Regions from separate parts of the Kosakonia sp. Marseille-Q7440 genome, predicted to be linked through region 1. Evidence: predicted binding sites of a transcription regulator. Region 1 holds the regulator's gene; each other region holds the start of a gene.
The links. Region 1 encodes LexA, which represses DNA repair genes until DNA is damaged. Its sites were predicted from a motif close to TNCTGTATGTACATACAGNA; they were not measured.
Positions count from the first base shown of each region.

Region 2: the regulator LexA is predicted to act here: its motif matches at 3,891-3,910, upstream of mutH (DNA mismatch repair endonuclease MutH).
Region 3: the regulator LexA is predicted to act here: its motif matches at 5,346-5,365, upstream of uvrB (excinuclease ABC subunit UvrB).

Region 1 is NZ_CBCPLT010000001.1:83,197-91,148, reverse strand. It holds gene traF (conjugal transfer protein TraF) at 1-534, opposite strand, end outside; gene zur (zinc uptake transcriptional repressor Zur) at 865-1,380, shown strand; gene ACWPW2_RS00405 (CsbD family protein) at 1,636-1,845, opposite strand; gene dinF (MATE family efflux transporter DinF) at 1,979-3,313, opposite strand; gene lexA (transcriptional repressor LexA) at 3,389-4,003, opposite strand; gene ACWPW2_RS00390 (diacylglycerol kinase) at 4,112-4,480, opposite strand; gene plsB (glycerol-3-phosphate 1-O-acyltransferase PlsB) at 4,613-7,033, shown strand; gene ubiA (4-hydroxybenzoate octaprenyltransferase) at 7,358-7,952, opposite strand, start outside.
Region 2 is NZ_CBCPLT010000002.1:1,034,518-1,042,469, reverse strand. It holds gene lgt (prolipoprotein diacylglyceryl transferase) at 1-39, opposite strand, end outside; gene ptsP (phosphoenolpyruvate--protein phosphotransferase) at 669-2,915, opposite strand; gene rppH (RNA pyrophosphohydrolase) at 2,928-3,458, opposite strand; gene mutH (DNA mismatch repair endonuclease MutH) at 4,139-4,831, shown strand; gene ACWPW2_RS18700 (YgdI/YgdR family lipoprotein) at 5,033-5,251, shown strand; gene ACWPW2_RS18695 (NADP(H)-dependent aldo-keto reductase) at 5,385-6,425, shown strand; gene lplT (lysophospholipid transporter LplT) at 6,429-7,640, opposite strand; gene aas (bifunctional acyl-ACP--phospholipid O-acyltransferase/long-chain-fatty-acid--ACP ligase) at 7,615-7,952, opposite strand, start outside.
Region 3 is NZ_CBCPLT010000001.1:1,243,739-1,251,690, reverse strand. It holds gene eptA (phosphoethanolamine transferase EptA) at 1-1,349, shown strand, start outside; gene pmrA (two-component system response regulator PmrA) at 1,346-2,020, shown strand; gene pmrB (two-component system sensor histidine kinase PmrB) at 2,020-3,132, shown strand; gene uvrB (excinuclease ABC subunit UvrB) at 3,253-5,274, opposite strand; gene ACWPW2_RS05670 (hypothetical protein) at 5,783-5,923, opposite strand; gene ACWPW2_RS05665 (ABC transporter ATP-binding protein) at 6,032-6,754, shown strand; gene bioD (dethiobiotin synthase) at 6,696-7,418, opposite strand; gene bioC (malonyl-ACP O-methyltransferase BioC) at 7,411-7,952, opposite strand, start outside.

The DNA of each region.
Region 1 (7,952 bases):
TTCACGCACCGCAACGGCATCGCTGTTTTGAATGCTGCGCAGGTAATCAATATCCTGCTGATCGATATTGGAGCTTACGCGCGCGTGGGCGTAGGCTTTGGTCACGAAAGCCGCAGAGAGCACATCGTTAGGGATGCTGACCGCAATACCGGCTGCCGCTTTTGCCTGCGCGGTTTTGCCACGCAGCTTAACCAGCTCGTCACCCAAATCTTTGGCCGCATTCTGGAATTGATCGATGGTGCCAAACGGGTTGGTAATAATATCCCGCGCCGTCAGATTATCGACGACATCTTTATACTGATCGACTTTGTCATTGATGTAATCAATTTCGTCGCGCAGATTGTCCTTATCTGAAATTTGTGCCTGTACGCTTGGCAGAATAATGGTGACATCATCTTCCGGTTGCCCCTTCGCCAGCAACGCCGGGTTGATCAGTGCTCCACTGCCATAGTTTGCCGATGCGACGCCCGTTCCACCCATTGCATCGTTACGCGCTTCTGCCCATGTATTGGCTGCTCCCGCCTGATTTGCCATAAAAAAGGAGACAGCAATGGCGACCACCGAAAGTTTCGCATTTATTTTCACAGTATGTTCTCGTAGCCAGATGAGTATTTAAGCCTGTTAGTTTGCGCACAAACAGGAATTTATATTGCTGTGAATAACAGTAGAAAAAGGCACTACCTCTTCCGAACGCTCAGGGCGGCCGGTTCATATTTATAGTGATGGCACTCACTATTTATAGAAGAGGAAAACCGTTTCGGGAAGGAAAGTTCCGAAAGTGTCTTTAAAGTTGGCGGTCTCGGCGTTTCAGGCAGGACATGGTAAAGTGTGAAGCTTCATCTTTTCACCAACCCGAGAGCGCCTATGGATAAGACCACTTCGCAAGAGATGTTAGTGCAGGCTGAAAAGCTGTGCGCGCAGCGCAACGTGCGCCTGACTCCACAGCGTCTGGAAGTTTTACGTTTGCTGAGCCTGCAAAAGAGCGCCATCAGCGCCTACGATCTGCTCGACCTGCTGCGGGAAAGCGAACCCCAGGCGAAGCCGCCCACGGTTTATCGCGCGCTCGATTTTCTGCTTGAGCAGGGTTTTGTGCACAAGGTGGAGTCCACGAACAGTTACGTGCTGTGCCATCTCTTCGATCAGCCGACGCACACTTCTGCGATGTTTATCTGCGACCGCTGCGGCGCGGTTAAAGAGGAGCAGGCGGAAGGCGTGGAAGATATTATGCACGCGCTGGCAGCGAAGATGGGCTTTGCCCTGCGCCATAACGTGATTGAAGCCCACGGTTTATGCGCTGCCTGCGTGGAAGTCGAAGCCTGCCGTCATCACGACCATTGCCAGCACGATCACAGCCTGCAGGTGAAGAAGAAACCGCGTTAGAGATTTTTACTTTTCTTTTTCTGTTTCTGTTTCTGTTTCTGTTTCTGTTTCAGAAAGTAATCCCAAAAGATTTCGCGTTTTAGCAAGGCGGCAAATGAGTGAATCATAGGGAGCATACATAAGTATGTGACCTATGTGAGCGAATGCAGCCAACGCCGATAAAACGTGAAAGATGAAGGGATTAGGGAGGTACATCCTTGTACCTACGGGCAGGGTAGCCTGTGAGGGTTAATACACTTGAGGGGGAAGTGTTGGCTACCAGCGGTATTCGTTACGAGTTTCCCAATCCGTAACTTCCTTCTCCGCTTCGTCTTTCGCGTAACCGTAACGCTCCTGGATTTTACCTACCAGCTGGTCACGTTTACCTTCAATGACGGTCATGTCGTCATCGGTCAATTTGCCCCATTTCTCTTTAACAGTGCCTTTAAACTGTTTCCAGTTACCGCCGACTTCGTCTTTGTTCATAATTGACTCCTTATCGTTCGGTTAAAATGACGTTCTTGCGTGCTGAACGTATTAATTATTGTAGATAAGGATTCGGCGTTCGGTTTTTTATTCGGAATCTTTAACCATAGATGCCAGACGAAGCCGCAGATCTTCATGCATTGTCGGCATTGGCAAACCAGCTGCCGTTGCGCCAGTGATGACGCCAGATCAGCGCCAGCGTAATGCCGCGCAGCGCAAGGAAAACGCCCAGAGAGAGCCATAAACCGTGGTTGCCAAGCCACGGCACCGTCAGCAGGGTCAGGCCAAAACCGGCAGCGGCAACCGCCATACTGTTACGCATTTCAGCCGCGCGCGTTGCACCCACAAACATGCCGTCGAGCAAATAGCACCACACCCCCACCAGCGGCAGTACCACCTGCCAGATGAGATAGTGTCCGGCAACCGCCTGCAGTTCAGGAATGGAGGTCAGTAGCGCAATAATCGTGCTGCCCGCCAGCGCGTAGCTAAGGGCAAAAGCGAGCGCCACAAACCCTGCCTGCCGACAGGCCGCGCGCCAGACGTGCAGCAACTGGCTGCTATCGCGCGCGCCGTAAGCCTGGCCGGAGTGGGCTTCAACGGCATAGGCAAAGCCGTCCAGCGCGTAGGCGGTAAAAGTGAGGAACATCATCAGCACCGCGTTGGCGGCGACCGTTTCGCTGCCAAGACGCGCACCCAGCACGGTGATGGATCCAAAGCAGAGTTGCAGCAGCAGCGAGCGCAGCATGATATCGCGATTGAGCGCCAGCAAACGGCGAACGCCGCCGCGCCAGGCGGATTTCAGCATCACGAGCGAGATAGCCTGTCGGCGTAAAACCTGCCACACCATCAACAAGCCGATAAAGAAGGTGACATATTCCGCGATAACCGTGGCGAGCGCAGCGCCCTGCACATTCATATGCAGGCCCATCACCAGCCAGAGATCGAGAACGATATTGAAGAGGTTGCCGACCACCAGCAGTATCACCGGTGCACGGGCATACTGCACGCCGAGCAGCCAGCCAAGCAGCACCATATTGCCCAGCGAGGCGGGCGCGCTAAGCCAGCGAATGGCAAGGAAGCGCCGGGCCTGCTCCAGCACCGCCTCGCTGCCGCCGGTAATATGCAGCGCCAGGTCGATAAGCGGCGTGCGTAACAGCGCAATGACAACCCCTGCGCCGAGCGCCAGCAGCAGAGGCTGGACGAGCGCACGTGAGAGTGCAGAAGGATTTTTCGCACCAAATGCCTGGGCGGTCAGCCCGGTGGTGCTCATACGCAGAAACAGCAGCAGCATAAAGAGGAAGCTGGTTGCCGTTGCGCCAATCGCCACGCCGCCAAGGTAGACGGGACTATCCAGATGACCAATCACCGCCGTATCAACTAATCCCAGCAGGGGAACGGTGATATTGGATAAAATCATCGGCAGCGCAAGCCGCCACAAAGCTTTATCGGATGCGGTTAACAGCGGCATAGCGTAAGCGTCGTTAAAGGTAGGAAGCGTGGCGCTGCGGCGCGTAACAGGGCGCCACAGCAGAGAAAAGAGGCGTTACAGCCATTCACCGTTACGGATCACGCCGACTGCCAGCCCTTCAATGGTGAAGTTCTGCTTGCGCAGATCGACCACAATCGGGGAAAAGTCGCTGTTTTCTGCCAGCAGCTCAACGGTATTGCCATGTTTTTTCAGGCGCTTCACCGTCACTTCATCTTCGATACGGGCCACGATAACCTGGCCATTACGCGCATCCTGGGTTTTATGCACCGCCAGCAGATCGCCGTCCATAATACCGATATCTTTCATCGACATCCCGCTAACGCGCAGCAGGAAGTCAGCATGCGGTTTAAAGAGATTCGGATCGACCTGATAGTGGCTTTCGATATGCTGCTGTGCCAGCAGCGGCTCACCCGCAGCGACGCGACCGATCAGCGGCAGACCAATATCGTTCTCTTCTTCCAGAAGCAGGCGCAGACCGCGCGATGCACCAGATACGATTTCGATCACCCCTTTGCGCGCCAGCGCTTTAAGGTGTTCTTCGGCTGCATTTGGGGAACGGAACCCCAATTGCTGTGCGATTTCCGCACGCGTCGGTGGCATACCGGTTTGGGTGATGCGATCGCGAATCAGATCGAACACCTCTTGCTGCCTGGCCGTTAATGCTTTCATCCCGCCCCCTGGGTGTATATACAGTTATGCTGTGAGTATATACAGTCAACGGCGATTTTGAAACCACATTTAAGCAAAAATCCAGAGTGTTATAGAATTATGGAAACGCTATCGAAAATGTGACCAAAGAAGCGAGACCCAGGTAAAGACCGCCAGTAAGATTGTCATCAGCACCGCTGCCGAGCCCATATCTTTTGCCCGGCCGGAAAGCTCATGGAACTCAGAGCCGATACGGTCCACAACCGCTTCGATAGCGCTGTTGAGGATTTCGACAATCATCACCAGCGTGACCGAGCCAATAAGCAGGACGCGAGTGATGACATCAATATCCAAAAATGCAGCGATAATAATAGCCAGGACAACGGCGACGCCCTCCTGGCGAAATGCAGCTTCATTAATCCAGGCTGCGCGGACGCCTTTCCACGAATATCCTGCGGCTTTAATGATCCGGATAAAACCGGTGGTATTATTGGCCATGAAAAGAACCTTTTTAACTATTAAGCGTCAATGAGTAGTGGTACACGCAGCGGTACCACAGAAATTATGCGTGCTTTCTGATATTCTTGCGGCGCAATGGCACTATTAATAACCAGAGGCTTTACACCCTTTATGTCCGGCTGGCCACGAATTTACTACAAATTACTGAACTTACCATTAAGCGTGCTGGTAAAAAGTAAATCGATCCCCGCAGAACCTGCACAGGAACTGGGGCTCGACACATCACGTCCTATTATGTACGTGCTGCCTTACAACTCAAAGGCTGACTTAATGACCTTGCGCGAGCAGTGCCTGGTGCATGAATTACCCGATCCCCTCGAACCGCTGGAGATCGATGGCGCGCTGCTGCCACGCTACGTGTTTATTCACGGCGGCCCGCGCGTATTCACCTATTACACGCCGAAAGAAGAGTCGATCAAACTGTTCCACGACTATCTGGATTTACACCGCAGCCATCCCGATCTGGATGTGCAGATGGTGCCGGTATCGGTGATGTTTGGCCGCTCGCCGGGGCGTGAAAAGGGTGAAATCAACCCGCCGTTGCGCATGCTCAACGGTGTGCAGAAATTCTTCGCTGTTTCGTGGCTTGGCCGCGACAGCTTTGTGCGCTTCTCCCCGCCGGTTTCGCTGCGCCGCATGGCGACCGAACATGGTACGGATAAGATCATCGCGCAGAAACTGGCGCGCGTGGCGCGTATGCACTTCGCCCGTCAGCGTCTGGCCGCCGTTGGCCCACGTCTGCCGGCGCGCCAGGATCTCTTCAATAAGCTTTTGTCGTCTAAAGCGATTGCCCGTGCGGTGGAAGATGAAGCGCGCAGCAAAAAGATCTCCCACGATAAGGCGCAGCAGAACGCTATCGCGCTGATGGAAGAGATTGCCGCTAACTTCTCGTACGAGATGATTCGCCTGACCGACCGTATCCTCGGCTTTACGTGGAACCGGCTCTATCAGGGGATCAACGTGCACAACGCCGAGCGCGTACGCCAGCTGGCGCACGAAGGCCATGAAATTGTTTATGTGCCCTGCCACCGCAGCCACATGGACTACCTGCTGCTCTCCTATGTGCTTTACCATCAGGGTCTGGTGCCGCCGCATATTGCGGCCGGGATCAACCTCAACTTCTGGCCCGCCGGCCCGATTTTCCGCCGTCTTGGCGCCTTCTTTATTCGCCGTACCTTTAAAGGCAACAAGCTCTACTCGACGGTGTTCCGTGAATATCTGGGCGAGCTCTTCAGCCGTGGTTATTCGGTGGAGTATTTCGTTGAGGGCGGCCGCTCGCGCACCGGGCGTCTGCTCGATCCGAAAACCGGTACCCTGTCGATGACTATCCAGGCTATGCTGCGCGGCGGCACGCGCCCGATCACGCTGGTACCGATCTATATCGGTTACGAGCATGTGATGGAGGTCGGCACCTACGCCAAAGAGCTGCGCGGCGCGACGAAAGAGAAAGAGAGCCTGCTGCAGATGCTGCGCGGCCTCAGCAAGCTGCGTAATCTCGGTCAGGGCTATGTGAACTTCGGCGAGCCGATCCCGCTGATGAACTACCTGAACCACCATGTGCCGGAGTGGCGTGAATCGATCGATCCGATTGAAGCGATCCGCCCGGCATGGCTGACGCCGACGGTTAACAGCATCGCTGCCGATCTGATGGTTCGCATCAATAACGCCGGTGCGGCGAACGCCATGAACCTCTGCTGTACGGCGCTGCTGGCTTCGCGCCAGCGCTCGCTGACGCGCGAGCAGCTGACCGAGCAGCTTAACTGCTACCTCGAGCTGATGCGCAATGTGCCCTACTCGCCGGACTCTACCGCACCATCCGCCAGCGCCGCCGAGCTTATCGCTCACGCGCTGCAGATGAACAAGTTTGAAGTCGAGAAGGACACCATCGGCGATATCATCATCCTGCCGCGCGAGCAGGCGGTGCTGATGACCTATTACCGTAACAACATTGCGCACATGCTGATGCTGCCGTCGCTGATCGCGGCGATTGTCACCCAGCATCGCGCGATCTCACGCGGCGAAATTCTGCGTCACGTTGAGCTTCTCTACCCGATGCTTAAAGCCGAGCTGTTCCTGCGCTGGGAAAACGCAGAGCTGGCAGAGGTGCTGGATAAGCTGATTCAGGAGCTGGTGCGCCAGGGGCTGATTACCCTGAAAGAGGATCTGCTGAGCATCAATCCGGCACACTCACGCACTCTGCAACTGCTGGCCGCAGGCGCGCGCGAGACGCTGCAGCGTTATGCCATCACCTTCTGGCTGCTGAGCGCCAACCCGACGATGAACCGCAGTACGCTGGAGAAAGAGAGCCGTACGCTGGCGCAGCGCCTGTCGGTGCTGCACGGCATCAACGCGCCAGAGTTCTTCGATAAAGCGGTCTTCAGCACACTGGTACTGACGCTGCGCGATGAGGGTTATATCAGTGATACCGGCGACGCCGATCCGGCGCGCACGCTTGGCGTTTACCAGATGCTGGCAGAGCTGATGACATCGGATGTGCGTTTAACGATTGAGAGCGCGACGCAAGCGGAGTGACGGATGGCGTGTAAACGCTTATCCGGCCTGGGTGGTAACGCTGGAACAGTATGTTCGTTGCCGGATGGCGCTAACGCTTATCCGGCCTACGTAGTAACGCTGGAACTGTATGGGAAGCGCCGGATGGCGTGTTAACGCTTATCCGGCCTGGGCGGTAACGCTGGAACAGTATGTTTGTTGCCGGATGGCGCTAACGCTTATCCGGCCTACGCGGTTTCAGCGGCTCCGAACTCGTAGGCCGGATAAGGCGCAGCCGCCATCCGGCAACTCAGCGCCCGAACCCGTCACCTCAGCGCACGAGCGCACAACCCCGACAAACCCGCGCTATACGTGCAGATAACTCACCGCCAGCCCCAGAAACAGCACCAGGCCAACGTAGTTATTGTTCAGAAAGGCTTTAAAACAGGCATCGCGTTCGCGGCCTGCAATCAACACCTGCTGATAAACAAACAGCGCCCCGGCGACCAGCACGGTGGCGTAATAGATCCACCCCAGCCCGTTCAGCCAGCCGACTGCCGCCATCATCGCCATCACCAGCACCTGCAAAATGCCGATAATCAGCTTGTCGTGACGCCCAAAGAGGATCGCCGTCGACTTGATGCCAATCTTCACATCATCGTCGCGGTCGACCATCGCATATTCGGTGTCATAGGCCACCGCCCACAGGATGTTGGCGAAAAACATAATCCAGCAGCTCAGTGGCACGGACTCGCTGACGGCAGCAAACGCCATCGGTATCGACCAGCCAAACGCCGCGCCAAGCACCACCTGCGGCAGATGCGTATAGCGCTTCATAAACGGGTAGATCCAGGCGAGGCCCAGCGCTGCCACCGAGAGCAGAATGGTCATAAGATTGAGGGTAAGCACCAGCGCAAAAGCCAGCAGCACGAGGATGATAAACAGTCCGCGAGCCTCATTC
Region 2 (7,952 bases), on a different contig from region 1:
CGGATCAAAATCCGGAAAATGCAGATAGCCACTGTTCATCTGTCACCACAACTTGTTGTTATTCCGCCGAAAGTGGACAGCGGTACACCGACGCGGTCGCGCCTGGCGGCCGCTCCAAAGCTGCGAATCATAGCATAAGGCACACCAGGCAGGTTGCCGCTATGTTGTAAAAGTTATGTATAAACGAAACGGCACAGGCCGGAGATTCCGTGCCGAGCGCTTGCCGGATGGCGCTACGCTTATCCGGCCTACGAACGGCAAAGCCCGGGGCGTAACCTCTGCCGGATGGCGCTGCGCTTATCCGGCCTACGAACGGCTAAACCCCGTGCGTAATTTCTGCCGGCTGGCGCTGCGCTTATCCGGCCTACGAAAGGCTAAGCCCGGTGCGTAACTTCTGCCGGATGGCGCTGGCGCTTATCCAGCCTACGAAAGGCTAAGCCCGGTGCGTAACCTCTGCCGGATGGCGCTGGCGCTTATCCGGCCTACGAACGGCAAAGCACGGGGCGTAACCTCTGCCGGATGGCACTGCGCTTATCCGGCCTACAAAACAACGCTTATCCGGCCAACGAAGAAGGTCTGCCCTGGTAGGCCTGATAAGGCGAAGCCGCCATCAGGCATATTGCCTGCGGAGCCGAAAGGCCAGTTCTGCGGGCATACTAAACCGCCGCTTAAATCCCGCCGCGGATCAGCCCGCCGAGGCCACGTCGCTCCATAAAGGCGGCAATCTGGTGGCGCACTTCGGTTGTCAGCTGGGATTCCAGCGCGCGCTGCGCCAGCGCCTGAACCTCTTCGCAATCAATGCGGCGCAGCAAATATTTAATACGCGCCACCGAGCGACCATTCATGGAAAGATGCCGGTAGCCCATGCCAATCAGCAGCGCGACGCACATCGGATCGCCGGCCATTTCGCCACATAAACAGAGATCGATCCCCAGCCGTTCAGCCTCGCCTGAAATCATCGCCAGCGCGCGCAGCACCGCCGGGTGCAGGCTGTCATACATATTCGCTACACGGGTATTGTTACGATCGACAGCAAGAATGTACTGGGTTAAGTCATTGGTGCCGACAGAGATAAAATCGACGCGGTTAACCAGGTGCGACAGCATAAACACCATCGAGGGCACTTCCAGCATCACGCCGATACGCGGTTTCGGGATGGCATAACCGATCATCTCTTCCACTTCCCGCCCGGCACGCTCTATCAGCCTGCGCGCCTCATCGACCTCATCAATGCTGGTGATCATCGGCAGCAGGATGCTGAGGTTGCCGGTTGCGGCGTTTGCCCGCAGCATTGCGCGCACCTGGATCAGGAAGATCTCCGGCTGATCGAGGGTAATACGAATGCCGCGCCAGCCAAGGCAAGGGTTCTCTTCGCTGATGGGCATATAGGGCAGCTGCTTGTCGGCGCCGACATCCAGCGTACGCAGCGTCACAGGCTTATCGTTGAACATCTGCAACATGCCCTGATACTGCGCCACCTGCTCCTCTTCGGAGGGGAAACCGCTCTGCAACATAAAAGGAATTTCGGTGCGGTAGAGCCCAATGCCGTCGATTCGCTTGCCCAGCTTCTCTTCGTGGGCAGGGCTTAACCCGGCGTTGAGCATCACTTTAACCCGCTCGCCGCTGCTTAAGCGGGCTTCGAGGTTAACGTCATCTTCGGCAAGACGGCTTAACTCATTCTCTTCCGTGATAAGACGCTGGTACTCCTGCAGCAGTACCGGTTCAGGATCGACCAGCAGCTCGCCGCGATAGCCATCAACGATTAGCGTCCGCCGATGCAGCGCCGAAGGCTGAATATCCGCCCCCATAACCGTAGGAATACCCAGCGCGCGCACCATAATCGCGGCATGAGAGTTGGAAGCACCATCGCGCACCACCACGCCCGCCAGCCTGTCGTGAGGCAATTCGGCAAGCGTCGTTGCAGAGAGTTCGTCTGCCACCAGCACGAAGCGTTCAGGCCAGCTATTCGGCCCCTGAATATTGTCATCGAGATGGAACAGCAGGCGCTGGCCGAGGGCGCGCAGATCACCCGCGCGCTCTTTCAGGTAGCCATCACTGAGAGCGGCAAACTGCGCGGCAAAGCTCTCAATAACGGTTTTTACCGCCCATTCGGCGACCACTCCGCGATCGACCTCTTCAAACAGCTCGCGGCGAAGACGCGCATCGGAGAGCAGGTGCGAATAGAGGTCAAAGATCGCTGCCGTCTCTTTTTGCGCGCCGGCGGAGAAGCGTTTGCTGTAGCGACGAAACTCATTCGCCGCCTCTTCCAGCGCGGTCGTTAACCTCTCCCGCTCAAGGGAGGTATCCAGCGTTGAAGCCGGGTAAACCTGTTCCATCAACGGCAGCGTTTGATCCATCCACCCTTCAGCAATCGCCACGCCGGACGAGGCAGGCAGCGCACGAATACGCGTCTGACGATACTGGCCGAACAGGGCGGTTAGCTGAGACTGGGAAAGAATACCCGCCATCTGGGTGGCGAGGGTAACAAGGAAGGACTCTTCGCTCTCATCGTACTGGCGAATTTCGCGCTGCTGCACCACCAGTACGCCAAGCAGCTGGCGGCGCTGAATGATCGGTACACCAAGAAAGGCGCGAAACCGCTCCTCTTTCACCGAGGGGATAAATTTAAAGCTGGGGTGCTTTTGCGCGTCGGCAAGGTTGATAGGCTCCGCCAGCCTGCCTACCAGGCCGACGATACCTTGATCGAATGCGAGCGTAACAGTGCGGCCGCGCGGCTTTTTCAAACCGCGCGTCGCCATAAGATAGAAACAGCGCCTGTCGTGATCTGCGAGATAGACCGAACATACTTCGGTTTCCATCGCCAGACAAACGTCGGTAACCAGTATCTCCAGCGCTTCGTTAAGACGTGGCGCGCTGGCAACTTTCTCAACAATCTCTCGCAGTCGGGTGAGCATAATGTGGGTGGCTTAACCTCGTTTCCGTCGCCAGGCAGGCGCGCTTTGCGGCTTCGCAGGGGTCTCCTGAAGCGCCAGCACAGCGGCTGCAAACTCTTTCATCACCCGCCGGTAGACGTCGCGTTTAAACGACACAACCTGGCGAACAGGATACCAGTAGCTCACCCAACGCCAGCCATCAAACTCGGGTGTACTGCTGGTTTGCATATTGATATCGCTGTCGTTGCTCATCAACTGCAAAAGAAACCATTTCTGTTTCTGGCCGATGCAAACCGGCTTTGTGTCCCAACGCACCAAACGTTTCGGTAACTTGTAACGCAACCAGTTACGGGTAGAAGCAAGGATACGAACATCTTTACGACTTAAGCCCACTTCCTCGAACAGCTCCCGGTACATGGCCTGCTCCGGGGATTCTCCAGGATTGATTCCCCCCTGGGGAAACTGCCATGAGTGCTGTCCGAAGCGTTTGGCCCACATGACCTGACCCTGTCGATTACAGATTACGATTCCCACATTTGGGCGGTAGCCATCGTCATCAATCACCGGACTACCTCAAAATAAACCTGAATAAAGCGATTGTTTCACACTCCCGGAAAACGGTAAACCACTCTATGACAGGGAGATAAACGAATAACAATTGAATAACTCACAGTTATCATCACACTTATAAACAGACCCGCATCATGCCGAGGGGTTTTATTCACCTTTTCTGTGGATAGAGTTGTGAAGAAGTATGGAATTACCCAGGGAAAACCCAGAGTAGTCTGAATAATGGCTTAAGATGCGCAAAAAATTACTCTTCGTAATTCATTGGTTTAGTGCATCAAACACCCCGCCCATCCGCCGTTTTGTGACGATCGTCACGCTTAGGATCCTGGCGTTGATGAAAGATCGAGCAGAGCCGAATTTATCCACAGATTATGCCACTAAGTTAGGCACATTTTGTGCAAAAATTCGATTTTGCTCCCGCGTCAAGGCTGTAAATGGAAACAGTAGTCGTGGTTATTCCCACTTATCCCACTTTTCTGTGGATAACAGGGTGTAAGATCCTGTTCATTGTCAGTGACCAGATTTGGAAAACCTCGCGGCCTGTTGCGCAACACGCAAAGCGCTCTGCTAAATTAGCTTATAAATCATTGCATTGCTCTTTTTTCCCTGAACACGATAAACTTCTGCCGTGCGGTGGAAAACTGCTGTCTATTTTTTAACCAAAAGGTTTTAGCATGTGTGTAATCGCCCCTCTCACCTCTCCACCCGAAACCGAAGCGCAGCTGCTGGCGCAGGCGCAGCGGCTGGCAGGCTATACGTTAGGCGAGCTGGCTGAACTGGCCGGCATGCCGACGCCGCGCGATCTGAAGCGCGATAAAGGGTGGATCGGCGTGCTGCTGGAGCGCTGGCTGGGGGCGAGCGCGGGCAGTAAGCCGGAGCAGGATTTCGCGGCGCTGGGCGTCGAGCTAAAGACCATCCCGATAGATCCGCTGGGCGGTCCGCTGGAAACCACCTTTGTCTGCGTAGCGCCGCTGACCGGCAACACGGGTGTGGTGTGGGAAACCAGCCATGTCCGCCATAAGCTCAAACGCGTCTTATGGGTACCTGTCGAGGGATCGCGCACCATTCCGCTTGCTGAACGTCGGGTGGGATCGCCGCTGCTCTGGAGCCCGGACGCCGATGAGGAGCAGCAGTTGCGCCAGGACTGGGAAGAGTTAATGGATCTGATCGTGCTCGGCCAGGTCACGCGCATTACCGCCCGTCATGGCGAAGTACTCCAGCTGCGCCCGAAAGCGGCCAACAGTAAAGCGTTAACCGAAGCCATCGGCGAGCACGGTGAGCCGATTCTCACCCTGCCGCGCGGTTTTTATCTGAAAAAGAACTTTACCCGCGCGCTGCTTGCGCGCCATTTCGCGTTATCGACTTAGTCAGTTTTTAGCGGCTAAAACACCGCGCTTCGCTGCTCATTAGAGCGCGGCCAGGACCCAACGCAACGCGCCCGTTTTATAACGGCTTGACTGGAGGTTTGCGCCCTCTCAGCAATAATTTTCGGATAATCCCGCTTTTTCATCGCATAAGGGCACGTTATTACTACACTTCTGTGAGGAAAAGCCGAGAGGATACGAACGATGAAGAAGTGGGCAGTGATTATTTCCGCGGTCGGGCTGGTATGCGCGGTCAGCGGTTGCAGCAGCGATTATGTGATGTCGACCAAAGACGGCAGAATGATTCTGACGGACGGTAAGCCGCAGATTGATGATGACACCGGTCTGGTGAGCTATCACGATCAGCAGGGCAACAAAATGCAGATTAACCGCGATGACGTATCCCAGATTATTGAGCGCTAAAAATTCCCTATAAAGGTCAGTAACCTGCTGGCCTTTAATCCATTTTTTCCTTTCCCTTTTGCTTCCCCTCTGCCATGGTTATATTCCTTTGTCAGCGCAGCTGACGTGGCATGTTTGTTTAAGGAAGCCGGCTATGCACTATCACCGTATCCCCCACAGTTCGCTTGAAATAAGCACCCTCGGGCTGGGCACAATGACGTTTGGTGAACAAAACAGCGAAGCCGACGCCCATGCACAGCTTGATTACGCGGTCAGCCAGGGCATTAACCTGATTGATGTCGCAGAGATGTACCCCGTCCCTCCGCGCCCGGAAACCCAGGGCCTGACGGAGACCTACGTCGGCAACTGGCTGGCGAAGCGCAACAACCGCGAAAAACTGGTTATCGCCTCGAAAGTGAGCGGCCCGAGCCGCAACAGCGATAGCGGCATCCGCCCCAACCAGGCACTCGATCGCAAAAATATCCGCGCCGCGCTTGATGAAAGCCTCAAGCGCCTGCAAACCGATTATCTCGATCTCTACCAGGTTCACTGGCCGCAGCGCCAGACCAACTGCTTTGGCAAGCTGGGCTACAGCTGGGTTGAAAGCGCGCCGGTCATCACCTTGCTGGAAACGCTGGAAGCCCTAACCGAGTGCCAGCGCGCCGGTAAAATTCGCTATATTGGCGTCTCCAACGAAACAGCGTTTGGCGTGATGCGCTACCTGCAACTGGCGGAGAAGCACGAACTGCCGCGCATTGTGACGATCCAGAACCCCTACAGCTTGCTGAACCGCAGCTTTGAAGTAGGTCTGGCGGAAGTGAGCCAGTATGAGGGCGTTGAACTGCTGGCCTACTCCTGCCTGGCGTTTGGTACGCTGACCGGCAAATACCTGAACGGAGCGAAACCGGCAGGCGCGCGCAACACGCTGTTCAGCCGTTTTACCCGTTACAGCAGCGAGCAGTCACAAAAAGCGGTAGCGGCCTATGTCGATATTGCGAAACGGCACAATCTCGATCCGGCGCAGATGGCGCTGGCCTTCGTGCGCCGTCAGCCCTTCGTCGCCAGCACCCTGCTGGGCGCGACGACGATGGAGCAGTTGAAAACCAACGTTGAGAGCCTGCATCTGGATTTGAGCGATGAGGTGATCGCGGAGATCGAGGCGGTGCATCAGGTCTACACCTACCCCGCTCCGTAAATGTTACCGGCGGCGCTGCCAGATCCACAGCGCCGCAATCGCCAGTGCAAACAGCACCCCAAACCCGATACCGGTTCCCACCACCGGCACGCCCACTTTGATGGCCAGTGAGTAGAGCCCCAGCATCAGCAGCATGGCGGTGTTTTCACCGAGGTTCTGCACGGCAATGGCGTTGCCCGCACCGACGGACTCCTTGCCAATCGCCTGCAACAGCGCGTTGAGCGGCACCACGAAGAAACCGCCAAGCACGCCAATCAGCATCAGCACGCCATAAGCAGGCAGCAGAGCGTGTTGTAGCGAGAAGATCACCACGGCGATACCAATCAGCACCCCGGCAGGCATACAGCGGGAGACCTTCTCAAGTGTTACCAGCTTCGCCGCCAGCCCGGCCCCCACCACAATGCCGACAGCAACCATCGCGTTGAGGTAGGTCGGCGTGGCGTTATCCGTCAGGCCGAGCGCTACCGGCACCCACAGCACCAGCAGGAAACGCAGCGTCACGCCCGCACCCCAGAAGAGGCTGGTACCCACCAGCGAGAAGCGGGTCTCCCCGTTCTGCCACAGGCTTTTGCAGGCGCTGAAGAAGCTGGCGGTCATCGGCCCAAAGCGCCACGAGCGACCGGGACGCGCCGCAGGCAGTTTCGGGATCAGCAGATTGGCAACCACCGCCCCGGCGTAGACCAGCGCACAGACGCCGACCGCCGCCAGCACATGCCAGTCGGCCAGCACACCACCCGCCACCGAGCCGATCAGGATCGCGGCAATGGTCGACGACTCCATCAGGCCATTCGCCTTCACCAGCTTATCGCCGGTGGTGATCTCACCGAGAATGCCATACTTCGCCGGAGAGTAGGCCGCTGCGCCAATGCCCACCAGCAGGTAACCGACAAACGGGTTAACCCCCACGCAGATACTCGCCGCGCCCAGCAGTTTCAGGGCGTTGGCAACCATCATCACGCGCCCTTTGGCAAAGCTGTCGGCTATCTGGCCGACAAACGGTGCGAAAAGAATGTAAGCGCCCACAAACACCATTTGCAGAACGGGCTGGCTCCAGTCGGGGTAAAACTCCGCTTTCAGCAGCGCCAGCGTGGCAAAGAGCAGTGCGTTGTCGCCAAATGCCGAGAGAAACTGGGCGGCAATCACCGCCATCATTCCTCGCGACAAAAGCGGAGAGTTAGCGCTCACTGACTCATGCGTGTTCGGTTTCTGCCTCATCCACCACTCCTTTCAGGGTCACGAAATCGGGCTTGCCGCTGCCCAGCACCGGCAGCTGTTTCAGGAAACGGATATCACGCGGGACAGCCAGCTCCGGTACGCCCTGCGCACGCGCCTGCTGTTGCAGCTTGTCGCGCGTCAGTTCGCTATCGGTGGTGAACATCACCAGCGCCTCGCCTTTGCTGGCGTCGCTTTTCACCACGGTGGCGTGCATTTTCTCCGGCGAAACGGCCTGCGCCAGCTGCTCCACCATCTCCAGTGAGATCATCTCGCCGGCAATCTTGGCGAAGCGTTTCGCGCGGCCCTGGATCT
Region 3 (7,952 bases), 1.2 Mb from region 1:
TTATTGACCGCTCGATGATCACCAATATCCTCGACACCACCGCGGCGGAGAGCTTCGCCCTGATGTCGGGCAAAATGGTGATGACGCTGCTGCTGACCGCCCTGCTGCCGGTGCTTATCGCCTGGTGGATCAAGATCAAACCGACTCGTCCGCTGCTGCGCGGCATTACGTTGCGTCTGCTTAGCGTGGCGATCTCCGCGCTGATTATCGTTGCCGTGGCGGTGCCGTTTTATAAGGATTACGCCTCGCTGTTTCGCAACAACAAAGAGCTGGTGAAATCCCTCGGCCCGTCGAACGCCATTGCAGCCTCGCTCTCCTGGTATGTTCATAACCGCATGGATAACCTGCCGCTGGTGCGCATCGGCGAAGATGCCCACCAACTCCCGCAGATGAAGAGCGGCGCGCGTAAAAACCTCACTATTCTGGTGCTGGGCGAAACCTCGCGTGGGGATGACTTCTCGCTTGGCGGATACGATCGCGAGACCAACCCGCTGCTGAAGCAAGATAATGTTATCTACTTCCCCAACACCACCTCGTGCGGCACCGCAACAGCGGTCTCCGTGCCCTGCATGTTCTCCGGCATGAGCCGCGCCCATTATGACGATCAGCTGGCGCATCACCAGGAGGGGCTGCTTGATGTAGTGCAGCGCGCCGGGATTCAGGTGCTGTGGAATGAGAATGATGGCGGCTGTAAAGGGGCCTGCGACCGCGTGCCGCACCAGGATATGACGCAGCTCAATCTGGCGGATTACTGCATCAAGGGCGAGTGCCAGGATGAGATCCTGTTTCGCGATCTGGCCCGCTATATCGATCAACTGCCGGGTGACGGGCTGATTGTGCTGCACACCATAGGCAGCCACGGGCCAACATACTACAACCGCTATCCGGCGCAGATGCGCAAATTCACCCCCACCTGCGATACCAATGAGATCCAGACCTGCTCCCGCGAGCAACTGGTGAACACCTATGACAACACCATCGTCTATGTCGACTATATTGTTGATAAAGCGATTAAATTACTGCAATCAAAACAGGACAGGTTTACCACCAGCCTGGTTTACCTCTCCGATCATGGCGAATCACTGGGTGAAAATGGCGTTTACCTGCACGGGCTGCCCTACTCCATCGCGCCCGCCACGCAGAAACATGTGCCGCTGCTGATTTGGCTGTCGCCGGATTACCAGACGCGTTACGGCATTAACAGCCAGTGTGTCTCGAAAAATGCGCGGGAGAAGGCCTACTCGCAGGACAACCTCTTCCCGACCATGTTGGGTATACTGGGCGTCAGCACCACGGTCTACCATCCTGAAGACGATATCCTTACGCCGTGCCGGGAGCAGGTGAAATGAAAATTCTGGTGATTGAAGATGATGCGCTGCTGCAACAGGGGTTAATTCTCGCGATGCAGAGTGAAGGCTACGCCTGCGATGGCGTCTCGACCGCCCATGAAGCGGCGCTCTGCCTGGCGGGTGGCCACTACAGCCTGATTGTGCTCGATCTCGGCCTGCCTGATGAAGATGGCCTGCATCTGCTCAACCGGCTGCGCAAAGAGAAATATACCCTGCCGGTGCTGATCCTCACCGCCCGCGATACCCTCGACGATCGCGTGGCGGGGCTTGATACCGGGGCGGATGATTACCTGGTAAAACCCTTTGCCCTCGACGAGCTTAATGCCCGCATCCGCGCGCTGCTGCGCCGTCACCACAATCAGGGTGATAACGAGATCGTTCACGGCAACCTGACCCTGAATGTCACTCGCCGCCAGGCGTGGCTGGAGGGGCAACTGCTGGAGCTGACGCCAAAAGAGTACGCGCTCTTATCGCGCCTGATGCTGAAAGCCGAAAGCCCGGTGCACCGCGAAATCCTCTACAACGATATCTACAACTGGGATAACGAGCCGTCGACCAATACGCTGGAGGTGCATATTCACAATCTGCGCGACAAGATCGGCAAGTCGCGCATCCGCACCGTGCGCGGCTTCGGCTATATGCTGGTGGCACCGCAAGAGCGGCCTGAGTGATGGCGATGTTCGACTTTCGTCACTGGAGCCTGCGCCGCCGGCTGCTGCTGACCATCGGCGGCATTCTGCTCTTCTGCCAACTGGTCAGCGTCTTCTGGCTCTGGCATGAGAGCGAAGAGCAGATCCAGCTGCTGGTGCAGACGGCGATCCACAACCACAACAACCGCAAACATATTGAGCATGAAGTGCGTGAAGCGGTGGCGAGCCTGCTGGTGCCCAGCCTGCTGATTATCGGCCTCGCGCTGCTGCTCTGCATGCAGGCGGTAAAAGCGATCACCCGCCCGCTCTCCGAACTCCAGCAGGAGCTGAATAAGCGCACGCCAAATAATTTGCAGCCTATCACTCTCGATCAGAGCGTCAGCGAAGTGGAGGCGGTCACCTCAGCGATTAACGATCTGGTCTCGCGCCTGACCTTGACCCTCGACCGCGAACGGCTCTTTACCGCCGATGTCGCCCATGAGCTGCGAACACCGCTTGCCGGGCTGCGTCTGCACCTTGAACTGATGGCAAAAAGCAGCGGCATGCAGGTCGAGCCGCTGGTGCAGCGTCTCGATCAGATGACAGAAAATATCGCCCAGCTGCTGCTTTTAGCGCGGGTGGGGCAATCTTTTTCCGCCGGTACCTATCAGCAAGTGACGTTATTAAGTGATGTGGTGCAGCCAATGGAAGAGGAGCTGCGCACCATGCTGGCGGCGCGCGACCAGCGTCTGGTGATGCCGGTTGACGGCGAAGGAATGGCGGTAGCGGGCGATGCCACCCTGCTGCGACTGCTGGTGCGTAACCTGGTGGAGAATGCCCATCGCTACAGCCCGGTCGGCAGCACGATCGCTGTACGGCTGGAGCAGGCGGAAACGCCGGTGCTGGCGGTAGAAGATGAAGGACCGGGAATTGATGAGAGCCGCAGCGGCGAGCTGAGCAAAGCGTTTGTCAGAATGGACAGCCGTTACGGCGGTGCCGGTCTCGGCTTAAGTATCGTCACGCGTATCGCGCAACTGCATGACGCGCAGTTTTTCCTGCACAATCGGCTGACACAAAATGGGGTGCGGGCGTGGGTCAAATTCAGCGCGCCCGACCGGGGGACGATCAGTAGCTCAGCAGCCAAAAATGGGTAAAACCGAGCACTACCGCCAGCGCGCAGGCGACGGCAAAACACTCACGAACGGTAATTTGTTGCATCACGCTCTCCTCCACGAAAACTGAGGAGAGTGTGACAGGGCTATGTTAAGTCAACATTAAGAGGCGACAATAAACAGCTCGCGCAGTTGATGAAGCTGATCGCGCACCTTCGCCGCCTCTTCAAACTCCAGATTCTGCGCATGCTGCATCATCTGCCCTTCCAGTTCATGAATTTTCTGTTGCAGCGCTTTCGGCGTCAGGCCCAGATCGGATGCATCTGCCTCCACCGGCGAGCGGGACTTGCCGCGCCCTTTGGCTTTGGTTTTCGCCAGCCCCTGGCCCAGCGCCAGAATATCCACCACCTTCTTGTTGAGCCCCTGCGGCGTAATGCCGTGCTCTTCGTTGTAGCTCTGCTGCTTCTCGCGGCGGCGCTCCGTTTCGCCAATCGCTTTCGCCATCGACGGCGTGATCTTATCGCCGTAGAGAATCGCTTTGCCGTTGACGTTACGCGCCGCACGACCAATGGTCTGGATAAGCGAGCGTTCGGAGCGCAGGAAGCCCTCTTTATCCGCATCGAGAATGGCAACCAGCGAGACTTCCGGCATATCCAGCCCCTCACGCAGCAAGTTGATGCCGACCAGCACATCGAACTCACCAAGACGCAGGTCGCGGATAATCTCCATACGCTCGACGGTGTCGATATCGGAGTGCAGGTAGCGCACCTTCGCGCCGTGCTCGACCAGATATTCGGTCAAATCTTCTGCCATGCGTTTGGTCAGGGTGGTCACCAGCACGCGCTCGTTGATCTCGACGCGCTTGCGGATCTCGGACAGCAGATCGTCGACCTGGGTCGCCACCGGGCGCACTTCGATAATCGGATCCAGCAGGCCGGTTGGGCGTACCACCTGATCGATCACCTCTTCGCCCGATTTCTCCAGCTCGTAGTTGCCCGGCGTCGCGGAGACGTAGATGGTCTGCGGGGCCAGGGCTTCGAACTCTTCAAACTTCATCGGGCGGTTATCGAGCGCCGACGGCAGACGGAAACCATACTCCACCAGCGTCTCTTTACGCGCCCGGTCGCCGCGATACATGCCGCCGATTTGCGGAATGGTGACGTGGGATTCATCGACCACCAGCAGCCCATCGGCAGGCAGATAGTCAAACAGCGTTGGCGGCGCTTCGCCCGGCCCGCGCCCGGAGAGGTAGCGCGAGTAGTTTTCGATGCCGGAGCAGTAGCCCAGCTCGTTCATCATCTCCAGATCGAACTGCGTGCGCTGGGTAATACGCTGCTCTTCCAGCAGTTTATTGTTCTCCAGCAGAAACTTCCGCCGCTCCGCCAGCTCGACTTTGATCTCTTCCATCGCCTGCACGATGCGCTCGCGCGGCGTCACGTAGTGGGTTTTCGGGTAGATGGTAAAACGCTGAATGACGGATTCAATATGGCCGGTCAGCGGATCGAAGAGCGACAGGCGCTCAACCTCTTCGTCAAACAGCTCAACGCGCAGCGCCAGATCGTCCGACTCCGCCGGGAAGATATCAATCACTTCGCCGCGCACGCGGAAGGTGCCGCGCTGGAACGCCTGGTCGTTACGGGTGTACTGCAACTCCGCCAGCCGGCGCAGGATCGCGCGCTGATCGATGATCATGCCATTGGTGAGGTGCAGCATCATCTTCAGGTAGAGGTCAGGATCGCCCAGACCGTAGATGGCGGAGACCGATGCCACCACGACCACATCTCGCCGCTCCAGCAGCGCTTTGGTGGCCGAGAGACGCATCTGCTCGATATGTTCGTTAACCGACGCATCCTTCTCGATAAAGGTGTCCGAGCTGGGTACATAGGCTTCCGGCTGATAGTAGTCGTAGTAGGAGACGAAATACTCTACCGCGTTATCCGGGAAGAACTCTTTCATCTCGCCATAGAGCTGCGCGGCCAGCGTCTTGTTGGGTGCCAGCACCATGGTTGGGCGTTGCAGATCGGCAATCACATTAGCCACGGTGAACGTCTTCCCTGAACCGGTTACCCCGAGCAACGTCTGGTGCGCGAGCCCGTCTTCCAGCCCTTCCTTGAGGCGACGGATTGCTTCAGGCTGATCGCCGGAGGGGCGAAAAGCGGAATTCAGTTTGAACGGTTTACTCATGAATGGCACCTGATGAGGAGTGGGGCAGGTAAGACAGTTTACTCACCATGCGCATTTTTGCCAACCGAAGATACTGGATGAAAAAACAGTAGCAGGCAAGCCGATCTCATCTACCGCAGTGCAAAACATCGCATTGTGGCTGCGATTGGACGATCGGTAAGCGATTAAACCTCGCGTTAAAGGTTATCCCCAGAATTTTTGCCCTTTTAACATTTGTCAAGATGATGTTTGACGCTTTTATGGCAGTCGGTGACACTTTTCTTACACCCATTGCTTTTATTTAAACGTTTGATTAAAAAAGAAAATATTAAAAAGGCGGGTTTCACACCAATTCATGCGCAGGCCGCGCCGCCTCTCGCTTGCCACACGTTTTCTAACTCTAATACACAAGGTTATCCACAGGAATAGTGGATAACTGCCGCCAGCCCATACCCCCCGCCCCTCGCCAAACACCCCCTCTGCGGCAAAAAGGGTGCGGGAAAAATTTTTTATCGACTCTTTTCGACAATTATCGGCTAACGATGCGCAGGATCCGCCTGGGATCCTTCTCACAATTTCCCCCGCCGTTGCACCACCAGCCGCTGCGGTAAGCACTGGCAAAGTGCAGAATTTTTACCTGGGTTTGCGCGCCATCACGTTTTTTTCGCACGCTTTCTCAGCCGTCTCCGAAAAAAATGCCCTTTTCACGTTCTGGCAAGCCTTTTGCAGTTGACCGTAGTGAAAAGCAGTCATACCTGATGGGAACAAGGAGCGGATCATGTTGAGCTTACATGCGGTGAACCACTATTACGGCGACCAACATACGTTATGGGATATCGATCTGGAGTTAGCCCCCGGCCTCTGCACCTCGCTGGTCGGGCTGCCGGGTATGGGAAAAACCACGCTGGTGAACTGCATTACCGGCAACCTGCCGGTGGAGAGCGGCAGCATGATCTGGCAGGATGCGGGCGCGCCGCCGCGCGATCTGCTGACACTGCAGGCCGAGCACCGCAGCGCGGTTGGCATCGGCTATGTGCCGCAGGACAGGCGCATTTTTTCGCAGCTGACGGTGGAGGAGAATCTGCATGTGGCGATGCGCGCCGCCGGTGACGCAGGCCAGAGCCTGAGCCGCGAGATCTTCGATCTCTTCCCGGAGCTGTATGGGCTACGCCAGCAGCGTGGTGCGACGCTGTCGGAGGATAACCAGCAGCAGCTGTCGATGGCGCGGGCGCTGGTAACGCGCCCACGGTTGTTGATCCTCGATGAACCGACGCGCGGCCTCGGCCAGGCGTTTATCCATAAACTGGGGAATTTGATCGTGCGGCTCAATCAGGAGTTTGGCATGTCGATCTTGCTGGCGGAGCAGCAGCTGTCGCTGATCCGCCGGGTAGCGGATCGTTTCTGCCTGCTGCACCGCGGGCGGCGCGTGGCCGGGGGCGATATCAGGCAGTTAGATGATCCTTTGCTGGCGCACTGGATGTCGCCGGAGTCAGTACGCTGAGATCGAGATAGTGGCCGGTTGCGGCGGTTTCCGGCGCATCCGCCAGCCACGGGATCTCACCGATCAGCGGCGCGGGCAGCACGCGTTGCAGCGTCGCCATATACTCCTGGTGGCGTTTACCCGGCTTGACCACATCATTAGCGATCCACCCTGCCAGCCTCAAGCCTGCCTGCTGCACTGCCTGGGCGGTCAACATCGCATGGTTGATGCAGCCAAGCTTGACGCCAACCACCAGAATCACCGGCAGGCGCTCTGCGGTGGCCCAGTCGGCAAAGGTCAGCGTCGGCGAGAGCGGCGTAAACCAGCCCCCTGCCCCTTCCACCAGCAGCCAGTCGGCCTGCTGCTCCAGCTGGCGTAAACCGGCTGACATCACTTCCGCCTCTATCGGCTGATTCAGGTCGGCGCTAACAATGTGCGGCGAGGTCGGCTCGGCAAAGGTATACGGGTTAACTGTCTTATAGGTGAGCAGCAAACTGCTGTGGCGCTGCAACGCCAGCGCATCGCTGTTGCGCAGCCCATCGGGGGTCATCTCGCTGCCGGAGGCGACCGGTTTATAGCCCGCACTGCGCAGCCCGCGCAGGTTCGCCGCCTGCAACAAGGCGCAGCTCGCCACGGTTTTACCCACTTCGGTATCGGTTCCGGTCACAAAATAGCGTTCAGTCACGGGTTATCACTCCCCAGAAAAGTTGATAGGTCAGCGGGAACTTGCCCTGCTGTTGCGGCCAGGCTTCCTGTAAGCGCTGCAACTTGCCGCGCGTCAGCCCCTGCTGGCGACCAGCATGCAGATGGGTGGCACCAATCCCTTTAAGGGATCGCAGGGCGCTGGCGGCATCGGCAAACCACAGGGTGACGGTGTCAATGCCGCAGCGCAGCGGCCAGTCGCGCAGCGCCTGCTCAATCTCCGTTGCGGGCAGAAAGCGGTTGGCGTGGGGCAAGCTGTCCAGCGCGCGCCAGGCCTGGTTCAGCTCCGGTAACGAGCCGTCTGCCAGCGTGGTAAAAGCGATATGCCCGCCCGGTTCGGTGACGCGGCGCAGTTCGCTCACTGCCTGGCGCAGATCGTCGCACCACTGCACCGCGAGGTTGCTCCACGCCAGCGAAAAGGTCGCGTCTGCCAGTGGCAGCGCTTCGATATCGCCGGTGACATAACGCGCGGCGCTCTGCTGCTGGCGGGCTTCTGCCAGCATAGCGGGCGAGAGAT